DNA from 3 places in the Bradyrhizobium sp. Arg237L genome. Region 1 is predicted to be linked to each of the others. Evidence: predicted binding sites of a transcription regulator. Region 1 holds the regulator's gene; each other region holds the start of a gene.

Region 1 (4,917 bases):
AGCGTCACCTCGACATCGGACGCGACGCGCCAATATTTGCCGATCGCATCCAGGATCGCGCCGACCGTCTGCGGCTGCATCAATGACGGCGTCCCACCGCCGAGGAAGATCGAAGACACTTCACGGCCGGGGACGCGCGCCGCAGTCGTCTCGATCTCGCGCGCGAAGGCGCGGGCAAAGCGCGCCTCATCGATCTGCGTATGCCTGACATGGCTGTTGAAATCACAATACGGGCATTTCGACAGGCAGAACGGCCAGTGCACGTAGACGCCGAAGGCTGCCTGGTCCCGGTCAGTCAAGGCATATCTCCGCCAATTTGACGAAGGCGCGGGCCCGGTGCGACAGGCCGAGCCCGAGCGGTGGCAGCCCGTGCTTCTCGACGCTCGTCATCTCGCCGAAGGTGCGGGTATGGCCATCCGGCAGGAACATGGGGTCGTAGCCGAAACCGGCGGTGCCGCGCGGCGGCCACACCAAGGTTCCATCGGCGCGCGCCTCGACCTCTTCGAGATGTCCGTCCGGCCAGGCGACGCAGAGCGCGGAGACGAAATGCGCGCTTCGGCGGTCGGGCGCGGTCGCGTCGCGTTCCTGCAACAGGCGTTCGATCCGCGTCATCGCGGCGGTGAAATCCTTGTTTTCGCCGGCCCAGCGCGCCGAATAGATGCCGGGGGCGCCGTCCAGCGCATCGACCGCCAGCCCGGAATCATCGGCAAATGCCGGAAGATCGGCGGCCTTGGCTGCGGCGATCGCCTTGATCGCGGCATTGGCGCGAAAACTGTCGCCGGTCTCCTCGGGCTCGCCAAGACCGAGATCGCCCGCCGAGATCGCCTCCACGCCATGCGGTGCCAGCAATTCGCGCATCTCGGCAAGCTTGCCGGGATTGTGGGTCGCGATCACGAGCTTTCCAGTGATTCGACGGTGCATGGCCTATTGACTACGACACCGCCATTTTCTGCAAGTCGACCAGCCGCGCCACACCCTTGCGCGCCAGCCCCATTAGGGCCAGGAACTCGTCCTGCGAGAACGGCGTCTTTTCCGCGGTGCCCTGCACCTCGATGATGCGGCCGTCGCCGGTCATCACGAAATTGGCGTCGGTCTCGGCTTCCGAATCCTCGGCATAGTCGAGGTCGAGCACCGGCGTGCCGTTATAGATGCCGCAGGAGATGGCCGCGACGTTGTCGCGCAACACGTTGGTTTTCAGCATGTTGCGGGCCTTCATCCAGTTGATGCAGTCGGCGAGCGCGACCCAGGCGCCGGTGATCGAGGCGGTGCGCGTGCCGCCGTCGGCCTGCAACACGTCGCAATCAACAGTGATCTGGCGTTCGCCCAGCGCTTCCAGGTCGACCGTGGCGCGGAGCGAGCGGCCGATCAGGCGCTGGATCTCGATGGTGCGGCCGCCCTGCTTGCCGGCGGAGGCCTCGCGCCGGGTACGTTCCAGCGTCGCACGGGGCAGCATGCCGTATTCGGCGGTCACCCAGCCGCGGCCCTGGCCCTTCAGCCACGGGGGCAGACGGTCTTCCAGGGTCGCAGTGACCAGCACATGGGTGTCGCCGAATTTCACCATGCAGGAACCCTCGGCATATTTGACCACGCCGCGTTCCAGTGAGACGGGGCGCAGTTCGTCGGGTGCACGGCGGCTTGGCCGCATGGGAATCCTCCGGGAATTCAAGCGATATGGCTGGCGGTGCTTGTAGGAGCGGGCAGGCGTAGCGGCAAGCTTTTTGGCCGGCTCCCGGGCGGTAATGCACGCTTGTCAGCGGGCGTGTGGATGGTCAAATTAGAGGCAGTTGTGAGGGAGTTGGAGTTATTGTGGCTCAACACGAACCGGTCGGTTTGATCACGCCGCACGCCGGGCTTGCCCAGCTCAACGAGCGTTCGCGCGACATTTTCCGTCAAATCGTCGAAAGTTATCTGGCGACCGGCGAGCCGGTCGGCTCGCGCAACATCTCGCGCCTGATCGCGCTGCCGCTGTCGCCGGCTTCGGTGCGCAATGTGATGTCCGATCTCGAGCAGCTCGGCCTGATCTACGCGCCGCATACCTCCGCCGGCCGGCTGCCGACCGAATTGGGCCTGCGCTTTTTCGTCGATGCGCTGATGCAGGTCGGCCACCTCACCGAGGCGGAACGGCAATCGATCCAAAGCCAATTGGCTACCGTCGGCCGCGCGCAGTCGGTGGAGGCAGCGCTCGACGAGGCTCTGATCCGGCTATCCGGCCTCACCCGCGCCGCCGCCGTGGTGCTGACGCCGAAGTCCAACGCGCGGCTGAAGCATATCGAGTTCGTGCGGCTCGAGCCGGAACGTGCGTTGGTGGTGTTGGTCGGCGAAGACGGGCAGGTCGAGAACCGGGTGCTGGGCTTGCCGCCGGGTGTTCCATCCTCGGCGCTGATCGAGGCCACCAACTTCCTCAATGCGCGCATCCTCGGGCGTACGCTCGCCGAAGCGCGGCTTGAGCTCGAGACCGCGCTGGCACAAAGTCGTGCGGACCTCGATCAACTGACGCAGAAAGTGATCTCGGCAGGGCTCGCAAGCTGGTCCGGTGGCGACAATGAAGACCGGCATCTCATCGTGCGTGGGCACGCCAATCTCTTGGAGGATTTGCATGCGCTCGAGGATCTCGAGCGCATCAAGTCGCTGTTCGACGATCTCGAGACCAAGCGCGGCGTGATCGACCTTCTGGGGCGCGCGGAAAGCGCCGATGGCGTGCGGATCTTCATCGGGTCGGAGAATAAATTGTTCTCGCTGTCGGGGTCCTCGACCATCGTTGCGCCCTATAGCGACGGCGCGGGCCGTATCGTGGGCGTGCTCGGCGTGATCGGGCCGACCCGGTTGAATTATGCGCGGGTGATCCCGACCGTGGACTATGCCGCGCGCCTCGTCAGTAGGATCCTGGGCGGTTAGATCATGATCTCATCTCTTTGTTTGAGCATGATCTCCGCGCAAACGCTTCGCGTTTGTCGCGAGGGAAAACCGGTTTCCACTTTTCCGGATCATGCTCGAATCCTCGAAACCGGGCTGGTTGCGCTTGATTTTCGTTGCCCAAAGCACGATATCCCGGCCAGCCAATCCCTTACATGTTGACCAGACGCGATTTTTCGAAAAGGCAAGCCATGACCGATCCGAACCGGCCGAACGACAACGCCGAGAACCCGGCGCAGACCGGCGAGCCCGTGGTCTCGAAGCCCTACGTCATGCCCGACGATCCCGAGCAGGGATCGGCGGAGGCCCTGACCAAGGAGCTGAACGAAGCGCGCGATCGGACGCTGCGCACGCTGGCCGAGATGGAAAACCTGCGCAAGCGCACCAGCCGCGAGATCGCGGACGCGCGCGCCTACGGCATCACCGGCTTTGCCCGCGACATCCTCGACATCGCCGACAATCTGCAGCGTGCCCTCGATGCTGTCCCGGCGGAGGCCAAGGCGGCCGCCGACCCTGGGCTGAAGGCCCTGATCGAGGGCGTCGAATTGACCGAGCGTTCGCTGCACGCCACGCTGGAGAAGAACGGCGTCAAGAAATTCGATCCTACCGGCGAGAAGTTCGATCCGAACTTCCAGCAGGCGATGTACGAGGTTCCCGATCCCTCCGTGCCCTCAGGCACGGTGGTGCAGGTGGTACAGGCCGGCTACACGATCGGCGATCGCGTGCTGCGTCCGGCGCTCGTCGGTGTCTCCAAGGGTGGCGCAAAGACCGCGCCGGCTTCGGCCGCACAGCAAAACTGAATCTGCTCAACGCATCGGCTGATGCAACGCCGTTGATGCCGGCCTCGACAGAGGCCGGCAGAGATCGATGTTATCGCGGCTGAATTCCGTCGCGCACGCTGCGGAAGCGCGGGAATGCGGTCGACCATTGATCGCGCGGCGAGGAGCCGATGATGCGCAGCGAGGTCTGCGCACCGAACCGCAGCCACTGCACGATGGTAACGGGCGTGTTGTCCTTGCCGCTGACCGCATCGATCCGTGTCTCGTAGCCGGGCTGGCCATCGATGCGGATCGGCTCCGACATCGTGATCCGTCCGTCGCGCACGCCGGGGATCGTGGTCGCGATCTGCTGGGCAAAACGGCCGCGATCATCGGGAGAGGCCGCGGTCGAGCCGATGATGCCGATGATCATGAAGGGCGCCACCTCGAACCCGCTCTTCTCGTCGCCATCGGCGACAATCAGCGCGGCGCCGGGCGCCAGCGTGCGGACGTTCTTGAAGTTCGCCAGTTCGGTTATCTTGAACGGCATCAGCCCGAGCTGCTCGTCGACCGGAACCTGATCCCGGATCGCTGCCGTCGAAAACATCTGGCGGACGGCGTCGTCGGTATAGATCCTGGCGGCATTCTCCGGGACCTGCATGGCGATGTAGCCGGAGAAGGTCGGGCCGGGCAGGATCATCGAATAGCGCCGCACGCCGCCGGCGCCATCCTTGGCATTCTCGACCGTGTAATAGGCAAGGCCGGCCGCGGTCTCGATGCTCTCCGGCTTGATCCCGCCGGCGCCGCCCGGGTTCGCCTTGAAGGCATTGGCGACCTCGCCATAGGCCTCCGCCGGCAGGTCGGTCACCAGCACCTTGACACCCTGGTCCTCGGTCTCGAAGCCGGTGAAGGTTTTCGCGCGATTGAGCCCCACCAGCGGCTTCATCCCGACCCGGGCGCCCGGCGGAAAGACCACGTCCGCGGCAAAGGCGGGAAATGCGGCGGCAATGAACAGGGCGACCGCGGCGAGGAGGCGAATGGGGTTCATGTCAAGGATCTACCGGGTTTGGCATTGAAGCCGTTCGATGGGCGGCCGGCGCGGGCCGCAAGCTGTCGGGCCTCGTTCAGTTGGCCCGCTTTTAGCGGTTTTGATGGCCCGACGACAGGGGCGGGCGGCTTCATGCCGCCTGATGGCGCAGGGTGCAATGTCGCAGCTTTCTTGCGCATTCGTTAATGTCGGCCCAAG
Region 2 (4,917 bases), on a different contig from region 1:
CCCTTCTTGACCAGATCGGCGTATTCGCCGGTCTGCGAGTCGAAGCCGTAAGCGTAGGTCTTGTTCTCGAGGATCTTGCCGACGATGACGGAGCCGTCTTCACCCGCGTTGATCGCGATCTGGCGGGCCGGCGCCGACAGCGCCTTGCGCACGATCTCGACGCCGGTCTTCTGGTCGTCGTTCTTGGTGCGGATGCCCTTGAGCTGCTCGGAAGCACGGAGCAGGGCGACGCCGCCGCCCGGAACGATGCCTTCTTCGACGGCTGCACGGGTCGCGTGCATCGCGTCATCAACGCGATCCTTGCGCTCCTTCACCTCGATCTCGGTCGCGCCGCCGACGCGGATCACCGCGACGCCGCCCGCGAGCTTGGCGAGACGCTCCTGCAGCTTCTCACGGTCGTAGTCCGAGGTGGTCTCCTCGATCTGCGCCTTGATCTGCGCCACGCGCGCCTCGATGTCGGCCTTCTTGCCGGCGCCGTTGACGATCGTGGTGTTCTCCTTGTCGATCATCACCTTCTTGGCGCGACCGAGCATCTGCAGCGTGACGTTCTCGAGCTTGATGCCGAGGTCTTCCGAGATCGCCTGGCCGCCGGTCAGGATCGCGATGTCCTGCAGCATGGCCTTGCGGCGATCGCCGAAGCCCGGAGCCTTGACGGCTGCGACCTTCAGGCCGCCACGGAGGCGGTTGACGACCAGGGTGGCGAGGGCTTCGCCTTCGACGTCCTCAGCGACGATGACGAGCGGCTTGCCGGTCTGCACCACGGCCTCGAGCAGCGGCAGCAGCTCGTTCAGCGAGGAGAGCTTCTTCTCGTTGATGAGGATGTAGGCGTCGTCCATCTCAACGCGCATCTTGTCGGCGTTGGTGACGAAGTAGGGCGAGATGTAGCCGCGGTCGAACTGCATGCCCTCGACGACGTCGAGCTCGGTCTCCAGCGACTTGGCTTCCTCGACCGTGATCACGCCCTCATTGCCGACCTTCTTCATGGCGTCGGAGAGGAACTTGCCGATCTCGGCGTCGCCGTTGGCGGAGATGGTGCCGACCTGGGCGATCTCGTCGTTGGAGGTGACCTTCTTGGAGTTCTTCTGCAGGTCCGCAACCACAGCCTCGACCGCGAGGTCGATGCCGCGCTTGAGGTCCATCGGGTTCATGCCGGCGGCGACGGACTTGGCGCCTTCCTTGACGATTGCAGCCGCCAGCACGGTGGCGGTGGTGGTGCCGTCGCCGGCCGCATCAGCGGACTTGGAGGCGACTTCGCGCACCATCTGCGCGCCCATGTTCTCGAACTTGTCCTCGAGCTCGATCTCCTTGGCGACGGTGACGCCGTCCTTGGTGATGCGGGGAGCGCCGAACGACTTGTCGAGCACGACGTTGCGGCCCTTCGGGCCGAGGGTGACCTTCACCGCATTCGCGAGGATGTCGACGCCGCGCAGCATCTTGTCGCGCGCCTCGACGGAGAATTTGACTTCTTTAGCTGCCATGTGTGTTTTTCCTTGAGGGATTTATCCTGGGAGGGAGGGCCTTAGGCCGCCTTCTTCTTGGAAGCGGGGACGTCGAGGACGCCCATGATGTCGCTTTCCTTCATGATCAACAGATCTACGCCGTCGATCTTGACCTCGGTGCCGGACCACTTGCCGAACAGCACGCGATCGCCAACCTTGAGGTCGATCGGGATCAGCTTGCCGGCCTCGTCGCGGCCGCCTGGGCCGACGGCGACGACTTCGCCCTGCGAGGGCTTTTCCTTGGCAGTGTCTGGGATGATGATGCCGCCTGCAGTCTTCTCTTCGGCGTCGATGCGCTTGACCACGACGCGGTCGTGAAGCGGACGGAAACTCATGCAGTCCTCCTAAGCTATTCTGGATGCTGTAGAATTCTGGAGCGTTAGCAGTCTACCTTGGCGAGTGCCAAGCTAGCTGCGATGGAAATAGGCCAGACTTTGCGTGGGGGCAAGGGCTTCTAGCAGAAAAATTGGCACTCGAAATTGCCGCCTGCCAGTATCGTTTATCATCATTAACTGATCTCCGGGCGAGCGGCGAGACCCGTATTAGCACGTGCGCTAAGTTGCTGCTAACGCACGATTTTTCAACAGCCCGTTAAACATTTAGGCTTGTGATGAGTTGGTCGCATGCGTCACATTTCTCTCATGTGAGCGCATCTCCGCCGGGGTGGCTCCGGCAGGAAAGCCATCCCGTGAATGCGCTCCTTCGAAAGCGGAGGTTGGCATATGGTCTCGCGGGTTGGTGGGGTTGTTTCCGACGATTTCCGGAAGCAGATGCTGGGGTACGGGCTGACGACGGCGCAGATCCTCTATCGGATGCCGGACCATCCTTCGCTGCTGCAGACCTACGTCTGGCAGAATTACGATCTCTTCCCGAAATTCCCGGCGCTGCAGGATTTCCTTGCCTTCTGGCAGGAGAAGCTTGAGGGGCCGCTGCACTCGGTGACCGTCGCGCATTCCAAGCTGATCAAGCCGGCTGAGCTGCGCGCCGTCGACGGCGTCTTTCGGTTGCACTGAGACGCCAAGTAAGGCGCCAAGACCGATTGCCGCCGGGCGGAACGGTGGTAACGTTCCCTCCGACGCGTCCGCGTCGCGGACGCCTGCAATAGGGAGGCACGCCATGGCTAAACAGAAGGCGGCATCAAGACCCGCAGCCAAGACGGCGGTCCGGAAGAAGTGGATCGGCCACAAGACCGCCGCCAAATCCACCGCCCGCAAGGCGATCAAGTCCAAGGGCCGCGTATCCAAGGCGGCGCACAAGGCGCGGCCGAAGCAGCGCATCGCGATCAGCCATCATCGCGAGGAAGACTTCAAGGCCGATGGGCTACGCGCTTATGCGCAATATCGCGATCTCGGAATTGCTGACGCCTCGCACGGGCTCGCGCAGGCGCATGTGATCCGGCTGGTCGGGCCGTGCAATCCGGAAGAGGTGTCGAAGCTGCATTACCACGACGTCCAATTCCAGATGGTCTATGTGCTCAAGGGTTGGGTGAAGACCTACATGGAAGGGCAGGGCGAGACGTTGATGCAGCAAGGCAGCGCCTGGACCCAGCCGCCGAAGATCAAGCACATGATCCTCGATTATTCCGATGATGTCGAACTGCTCGAGATCATCCTGCCGGCTGAGTTCAAGACGGTGGAGTTGACGACCTAACCACCGCCGTCATTCCGGGGCGCGCGCAGCGCGAACCCGGAATCCATCGGGCCGCAAGCGCAAGTGGTGAAATGGATTCCGGGTTCGTCCTTCGGACGCCCCGGAATGACAGGTCAGGTCAACATCCCCACGATCGCGCCCATCAGGCAGGTCGTCAGCGTGCCCGATACGATCGACTTCAGGCCGAGCGCATTGATCTCCTCGCGCCGCGTCGGCGCCATCGTGTTGAGGCCGCCGATCATGATGCCGAGGCTTGCGAAATTGGCGAAGCCGCACATCGCATAGAGCATGATCAGGCGCGAGCGCGGATCCAGCGCGCCGGTTGGAAGCTTCGACAGATCGACATAGGCGATCAATTCGTTCAGCACGGTCTTGGTGCCCATCAGGCTTCCCGCGGTGATGGCCTGCGACCACGGCAGGCCCATCAGCCAGCACACCGGCGCCATGACGTAGCCAAGCAGGCGCTGCAGCGAAATTTTCGCGCCGCCGATCTCAGGCAGGATCCCGAGCATCGCGTTGACGAGATAGACCAGCGCCACCAGCACCAGCAGCATCGCGACGATGTTGAGCAACAGTTCAAGCCCGGCCGCGGTGCCCTTGACGATGGCATCCATCGTCGAGGACGCGTGCATCTCGGGATCGCTGGAGGTTCCGGGTTCGAGCGATCCGCCGGTGCGCTGATCGGACGTCTCCGGCACCATGATCAGGCTGACCAGGATCGCTGCTGGCGCCCCTAACACGGAGGCGATGACGAAATGCGCCGCGGCATCCGGGATCAGCGGCGCGAGCAGGGTGGCGTAGAGCACCAGCACGGTGCCGGCGATCCCGGCCATGCCGCCCGTCATCACCAGGAACAATTCGGCGCGGGTGAGCTGTGCAAGATAGGGCCGGATGAACAGCGGCGCTTCCACCATGCCGAGGAAGATGTTGGCTGCGGTGGAGAGCCCGACCGCGCCGCCGACGCCGAGCGTCCGCTCCAACAGCCAGGCCATGCCGCGCACGATCGGCGGCAGCACACGCCAGTAGAACAGGAGCGTGGTCAGCACGCTCATGACCAGCACGATCGGCAGCGCCTGGAAGGCGAGGATGAAGTCCGCGCCCGGTGCCTTGAGGTCGAACGGCAGCGGCGCGCCGCCGATATAGCCGAACACGAAGGAGGTGCCGGCGCGCGAGGCAGCGGCGATGACGCCGACGGCCTCGTTGATCGCGCCGAACGCCGATGCCACCAGCGGCACCTTGATCAGCACCAGCGCGGTGACCAGCGTCACGATTAGTCCGACGATCGCCTGCCGGACCGACACCGCGCGGTGCTTCTCGCTGAACGCCCAGGCGATCAGGAGCAGCGCCACCACCCCGAACGCCGATTGCAGTTGTAACATTCACAGATCTCCCGAACGATTATGGCAGCACGATCTGCAAGTGCAATGCCGCTCCGTTCGGGTGCGGTGAACTTCCTTTGTTCTGGATGTTGTTTCTGTGGACGCCGCTTCCGCCACCGTCATTGCGAGGAGCAAAGCGACGAAGCAATCCACTGTCTCCGCGAGTGGAGAGGTGGATTGCTTCGCTTCGCTCGCAATGACGGTGAGAGCGGGGGCGCTTAACCCCGCCCCACAAACGGCATCTTGCTTGCCATTACCGTCATGAACAGCACGTTGGCGTCGAGCGGCAGGTTGGCCATGTAGGCCACGGCATCGCCGACCGCCTTCGCGTCCATCCGCGGCTCCGGCATCTTGCGGCCGTCGGGCTGCAGCACGCCGTCGACCATGCG
Region 3 (4,917 bases), on a different contig from region 1:
GACACCCGCGAGGGCGACGCCCGCCTGCTCAACGGCCCAAGGCTCGACGGCGACGTGGGCCACGCCTCGCAGGACGATATCGACGCGATGTTCGACTAAGCGGGCAGGTCGCAGAGAAGAACGCAAAACGCCGGCGCGATGCCGGCGTTTTTGTTTTTGTGGTTCTAGGACGACCACCCTTCCCTTCTCCCCCTGTGGGAGAAGGTGGCGCGAAGCGCCGGATGAGGGGTTCTCTCCACGGGCGACGGTGCTCGTGGAGAGAACCCCTCACCCGAATGAGTCCGGTTCTGGCAGCGGAGCTGCCCTCTCCCACAAGGGGCGAGGGCACATCAACCCGCACCGCCGCATATAGCCCTCCTTGTAAGAGGCGAGGACAGAGCAATTGGCACTTCACGCCCGCGGCGCGCAGCGGACGTAGACCATGTTGCCGTAGCGGGTGGCGGCGTCCTTGTCGACGAAGCGGGTGACCATGACGCGGCCGTCGAAGGAGACGATCTCGCGGTCCTGCTCGCCGCCGGACGGCCCTGGCGGGCCGATATAGTTCTTGCCGCTCGGAGAGCCCTTCAGACGCAGCTCCTGCGGGGTGGCCTGGTCGGCGAGATGCATGATCACGCCACCGGACTGGCCGGCGCCAATCACATAGGGCTGCTTGCACTGGTCGCGCGCCATCTTCTCGGTGCGGGCGCGGTCGGTCGGGTTCTGGTAGGAGGCCAGGCCCCAGCGGCCGACGATCTCGTCGGAGCGGATGGTGGCGGGCATTTCCGGCGCCACCCCCGGCTCAGGCGCGGGCTCCGGGTTGGATGACAGCGACGGCAGGTTGAAGCTGCTGCACGCGCCCAACAGAAGCGTCAGCGCTAAGACGGACGCGAGCCTCGCAACCGCGCGCGCGTCACCTGATCCGATCATCCGTATTCCCCCGAAATATCCTTGGGCCGCACCTTGGGCCGCACCCGTCCTGCAGCCAAGCGTAAAACGTAAGGCAGAGCAATGGCGTCGAAACGATGACGTGAGAACTCCAACCTGGGCTCTGATTTGATTTGGTTGCAGCATCCTATATTGGCCTCACCAAGGCCTTAACCACTTTGCTTGACAGGAAAGGCGCCAAGCCATATTTCCCGCCCCACAATTAGCACTCTGGCGCGATGATTGCTAACGCGCCGGATATCCTGCCCGCGATCCATCGACCGGCCGGCATTCAACCCCGGCCTCGATGAATGAGACCTGAAACCGAGCCTCCAAGAGGGAACGTCATGGCTAAATCCAAATTCCGCCCGCTGCATGACCGTGTCGTGGTCAAGCGCATCGAAGCCGAAGAGAAGTCCAAGGGCGGCATCATCATCCCCGACACCGCCAAGGAAAAGCCCTCTCAGGGCGAAGTCACCGCCGTCGGGCCGGGCGGCCGCGACGAGACCGGCAAGCTGATCCCGATCGACGTCAAGGTCGGTGACCGCGTGCTGTTCGGCAAATGGTCGGGCACCGAGGTCAAGCTCGACGGCGAGGAACTCCTGATCATGAAGGAGTCCGACATCATGGGCGTTCTGACCTGAGCCGAGCCGAATCCGCCGCGCACCGCTGGTCATGCCCGGGCCCGACCCGGGCATCCATCTCTCTTCGGAAGAGTCTGCGAAGTGATGGATTGCCGGGTCAAGCCCGGCAATGACGCGTAAGAAGCGGCGGCCGCACCATCCCATTTATCCAGGAGCAAGATATGGCTGCCAAAGACGTTAAATTTGCCGGAGAAGCCCGCGAGCGCATGCTGCGCGGCGTCGATGTCCTTGCCAATGCGGTGAAGGTCACGCTCGGCCCGAAGGGCCGCAACGTCGTCATCGAAAAGAGCTTCGGTGCCCCGCGCATCACCAAGGACGGCGTCACCGTCGCCAAGGAGATCGAGCTCGAGGACAAGTTCGAGAACATGGGCGCGCAGATGCTGCGCGAAGTCGCCTCCAAGACCAACGACACCGCGGGCGACGGCACCACCACCGCGACCGTGCTGGCGCAGGCGATCGTGCGCGAGGGCGGCAAGGCTGTTGCCGCCGGCATGAACCCGATGGACCTGAAGCGCGGCATCGACATCGCGGTGCAAGCCGTGGTCAAGGACCTCGAGAAGCGCGCCAAGCCGGTCGCCGCCTCCTCGGAGGTTGCCCAGGTCGGCACCATCTCGGCCAATGGCGACACCGCGATCGGCAAGATGATCGCCCAGGCCATGCAGAAGGTCGGCAATGAGGGCGTGATCACGGTCGAGGAGAACAAGTCGCTGCAGACCGAGGTCGACATCGTCGAAGGCATGAAGTTCGACCGCGGCTACCTCTCGCCCTATTTCATCACCAACGCCGAGAAGATGACGGCCGAGCTCGAGGACGCCTACATCCTCCTGCACGAGAAGAAGCTCTCCGGCCTGCAGGCAATGCTGCCGGTGCTGGAAGCCGTCGTGCAGTCCGGCCGGCCGCTCTTGATCATCGCCGAGGACGTCGAGGGCGAGGCGCTGGCGACGCTGGTGGTCAACCGCCTGCGCGGCGGGTTGAAGGTCGCCGCCGTCAAGGCGCCCGGCTTCGGCGACCGCCGCAAGGCGATGCTGGAGGACATCGCGGTCCTGACCGGCGGCCAGTTGATCTCCGAGGAGCTCGGCATCAAGCTCGAGAACGTCACGATCAAGATGCTCGGCCGCGCCCGCAAGGTCGTGATCGACAAGGAGAACACCACGATCGTCAGCGGCGCCGGCAAGAAGGCCGACATCGAAGCCCGCGTCGGCCAGATCAAGGCGCAGATCGAGGAGACCACCTCCGACTACGACCGCGAGAAGCTGCAGGAGCGGCTGGCCAAGCTTGCCGGCGGCGTCGCGGTGATCCGCGTCGGCGGCGCCACCGAGGTCGAGGTCAAGGAGAAGAAGGATCGTGTCGAGGACGCGCTGAACGCAACCCGCGCCGCGGTGCAGGAAGGCATCGTGCCCGGCGGCGGCGTGGCGCTGCTGCGCGCCAAGAAGGCAGTCGGTCGTCTCTCCAACGACAATTCCGACGTCCAGGCCGGCATCAACATCGTGCTGAAGGCCCTCGAAGCGCCGGTGCGCCAGATCTCGGAAAACGCCGGCGTCGAAGGCTCGATCGTGGTCGGCAAGATCCTCGAGAACAAGTCGGAGACCTTCGGCTTCGACGCCCAGACCGAGGAATATGTCGACATGGTCGAGGAAGGCATCATCGATCCCGCCAAGGTTGTGCGCACGGCGCTGCAGGACGCCTCCTCGGTCGCCGGCCTCCTGGTCACGACGGAAGCCATGGTCGCCGAACTGCCGAGGGAGCCGGCGCCGGCGATGCCGCCCGGAGGCGGCGGCATGGGCGGCATGGGCTTCTGAGCGCAAGCCCGTTCGCAGATATCAGATACGAAGGCCGCCTCCGGGCGGCCTTCTTTTTTGGGCAATAGAGCATGGTCCGGAAAAGTGGAATCCCTCGCGACAAACGCGAAGCGTTTGCGCGGAGATCATGCTCAAACAAAGAGATGGATCATGATCCGATTTCGTCTAATCGGATCATGATCTAGGATCGAGGTTTGGTAGTTACGACGTCGCTGATTCTATCGCCGAGGATTTTCCTATGCGCGTGCTCCTGCTCTGCCTGTTGGGCCTCATCACGGCCTCTGATCTCGCTCTTGCCCAGATGAAGCTGCCGTCCAAGACGGCGCCGGGCACCACCGAAACGCGCTATTTCACCGCGATCGACGGCTTGATGGAGGGCAATGCCGACGCGGTGCTGAAGGAAACCCGCCAGGGCAAGAACGTTAGTGCGGCGGTGCTCGACGTCTGCTACCCCGCGGAAAAAGGTTCCGACCGCAAGGACCGTTTCGTCGTCAACCTCGCGGTCAACGGCCAGAACCTGAGCGGCTCGACGCAGAGCCTGAATGACAAATCGCCCGTCACGGTGAAGCTCGTGCGCAAGCCGACCGGCGACAGTTTCGAATTCCGCGGCCAGATCACGATCGGCCAAGCGGTGACGGAAGTGGCCTCCTCCGACAATACCGACCTTTCGGAACGGGAATTTCAGGAGAGCCAGACCACCGATGACGGCATCACGCCGGCACCGAAGGACTTTACCGAAGTTTCTCCCGAATCCGTCGGCGTGCGCGTCAAGCTCGACGCGGCGCTGGACTTCCTGAAGAGCCTTAAGGGCCAAGCCGTCGAGGTCGGTCTCTCGAGCCTCGCCATCACCTGCGACGCGCTGCGCGCCGGCGAGCAGACCATCAACCTGACCGTCGATCCGGAACAGGCCCCGGCCCTCGTCGCCAAGGCCAAGGCGACGCCGGGCGTGGTCGCGGCCGGCTGGACCACGGGCAGCGTCGAGATGGACCGCACAATCCGCTTCGCCGCCGCCGACTGGCTCAGCGGCGACAAGATCAACAGGGACAAGATTGCATCAGCGATATCGGGCGTGCTCAGCAAGACGCTGGCGGCAAAGCTGTCGGGAGCGTCATGGAACGCCAACACCGGCAAGCTGAAATTGACCTTCAAGCGTCCGAGCCAGGTCTATCCCGCGCTCGGCCTCACCGAGACCGCCGAGATCTCGGCGCTGGTGTCCTCGGACAAGCCCGGCGCGTCGGACAGGCTGATGCTGTGGGTCTCGAGCCCGGTGGTCACCACCGCCGACGAAGGCACAGGCCCAAAGCTGAACCTCTCGGAAGACTCCGTCGGCGATGAGGAAGGCGGCGAGCCGCCCGACGACAACGGCTCGATCGAGGCGCTGGCGAAGGAATTCAAGGCCCAGCGCTGGGACGCCGACAAATCCGCGTGGAAGTAGGGCCACGCGGCGATATGTGACCGGCTCGCCGTGCGCGCAGCTCAGACTCGCGCGAGCGCGTCAAGCCTTGCGCGAACATCATCAATCGCGGGCTTCGCGACGGGCCCAACACCGGGCATCGCCATCACCTTGTCGC

Evidence for each region. The regulator HrcA, encoded in region 1, represses chaperone genes, less so after heat shock. The targets are predictions, from matches to a motif close to GTTAGCACTCNCNNNNNGNGAGTGCTAAC.
Region 2: OZ411_RS06380 (co-chaperone GroES) is a predicted target of HrcA. The motif match lies at 1,878-1,906, and genes of this name have one in related genera.
Region 3: OZ411_RS26310 (co-chaperone GroES) is a predicted target of HrcA. The motif match lies at 1,126-1,154, and genes of this name have one in related genera.

The regions. Positions count from the first base shown of each region.
Region 1 covers NZ_JAQMIL010000074.1:9,332-14,248, reverse strand. The annotation lists gene hemW (radical SAM family heme chaperone HemW) at 1-299, opposite strand, end outside; gene rdgB (RdgB/HAM1 family non-canonical purine NTP pyrophosphatase) at 292-921, opposite strand; gene rph (ribonuclease PH) at 932-1,645, opposite strand; gene hrcA (heat-inducible transcriptional repressor HrcA) at 1,807-2,895, shown strand; gene grpE (nucleotide exchange factor GrpE) at 3,105-3,713, shown strand; gene OZ411_RS33785 (hypothetical protein) at 3,784-4,719, opposite strand.
Region 2 covers NZ_JAQMIL010000007.1:130,637-135,553, reverse strand. The annotation lists gene groL (chaperonin GroEL) at 1-1,478, opposite strand, end outside; gene OZ411_RS06380 (co-chaperone GroES) at 1,520-1,834, opposite strand; gene OZ411_RS06375 (usg protein) at 2,222-2,512, shown strand; gene OZ411_RS06370 (cupin domain-containing protein) at 2,616-3,149, shown strand; gene OZ411_RS06365 (nucleoside transporter C-terminal domain-containing protein) at 3,263-4,528, opposite strand; gene OZ411_RS06360 (SDR family oxidoreductase) at 4,747-4,917, opposite strand, start outside.
Region 3 covers NZ_JAQMIL010000047.1:57,866-62,782, forward strand. The annotation lists gene OZ411_RS26300 (protein phosphatase CheZ) at 1-99, shown strand, start outside; gene OZ411_RS26305 (hypothetical protein) at 391-906, opposite strand; gene OZ411_RS26310 (co-chaperone GroES) at 1,251-1,547, shown strand; gene groL (chaperonin GroEL) at 1,709-3,346, shown strand; gene OZ411_RS26320 (hypothetical protein) at 3,585-4,781, shown strand; gene OZ411_RS26325 (DUF937 domain-containing protein) at 4,823-4,917, opposite strand, start outside.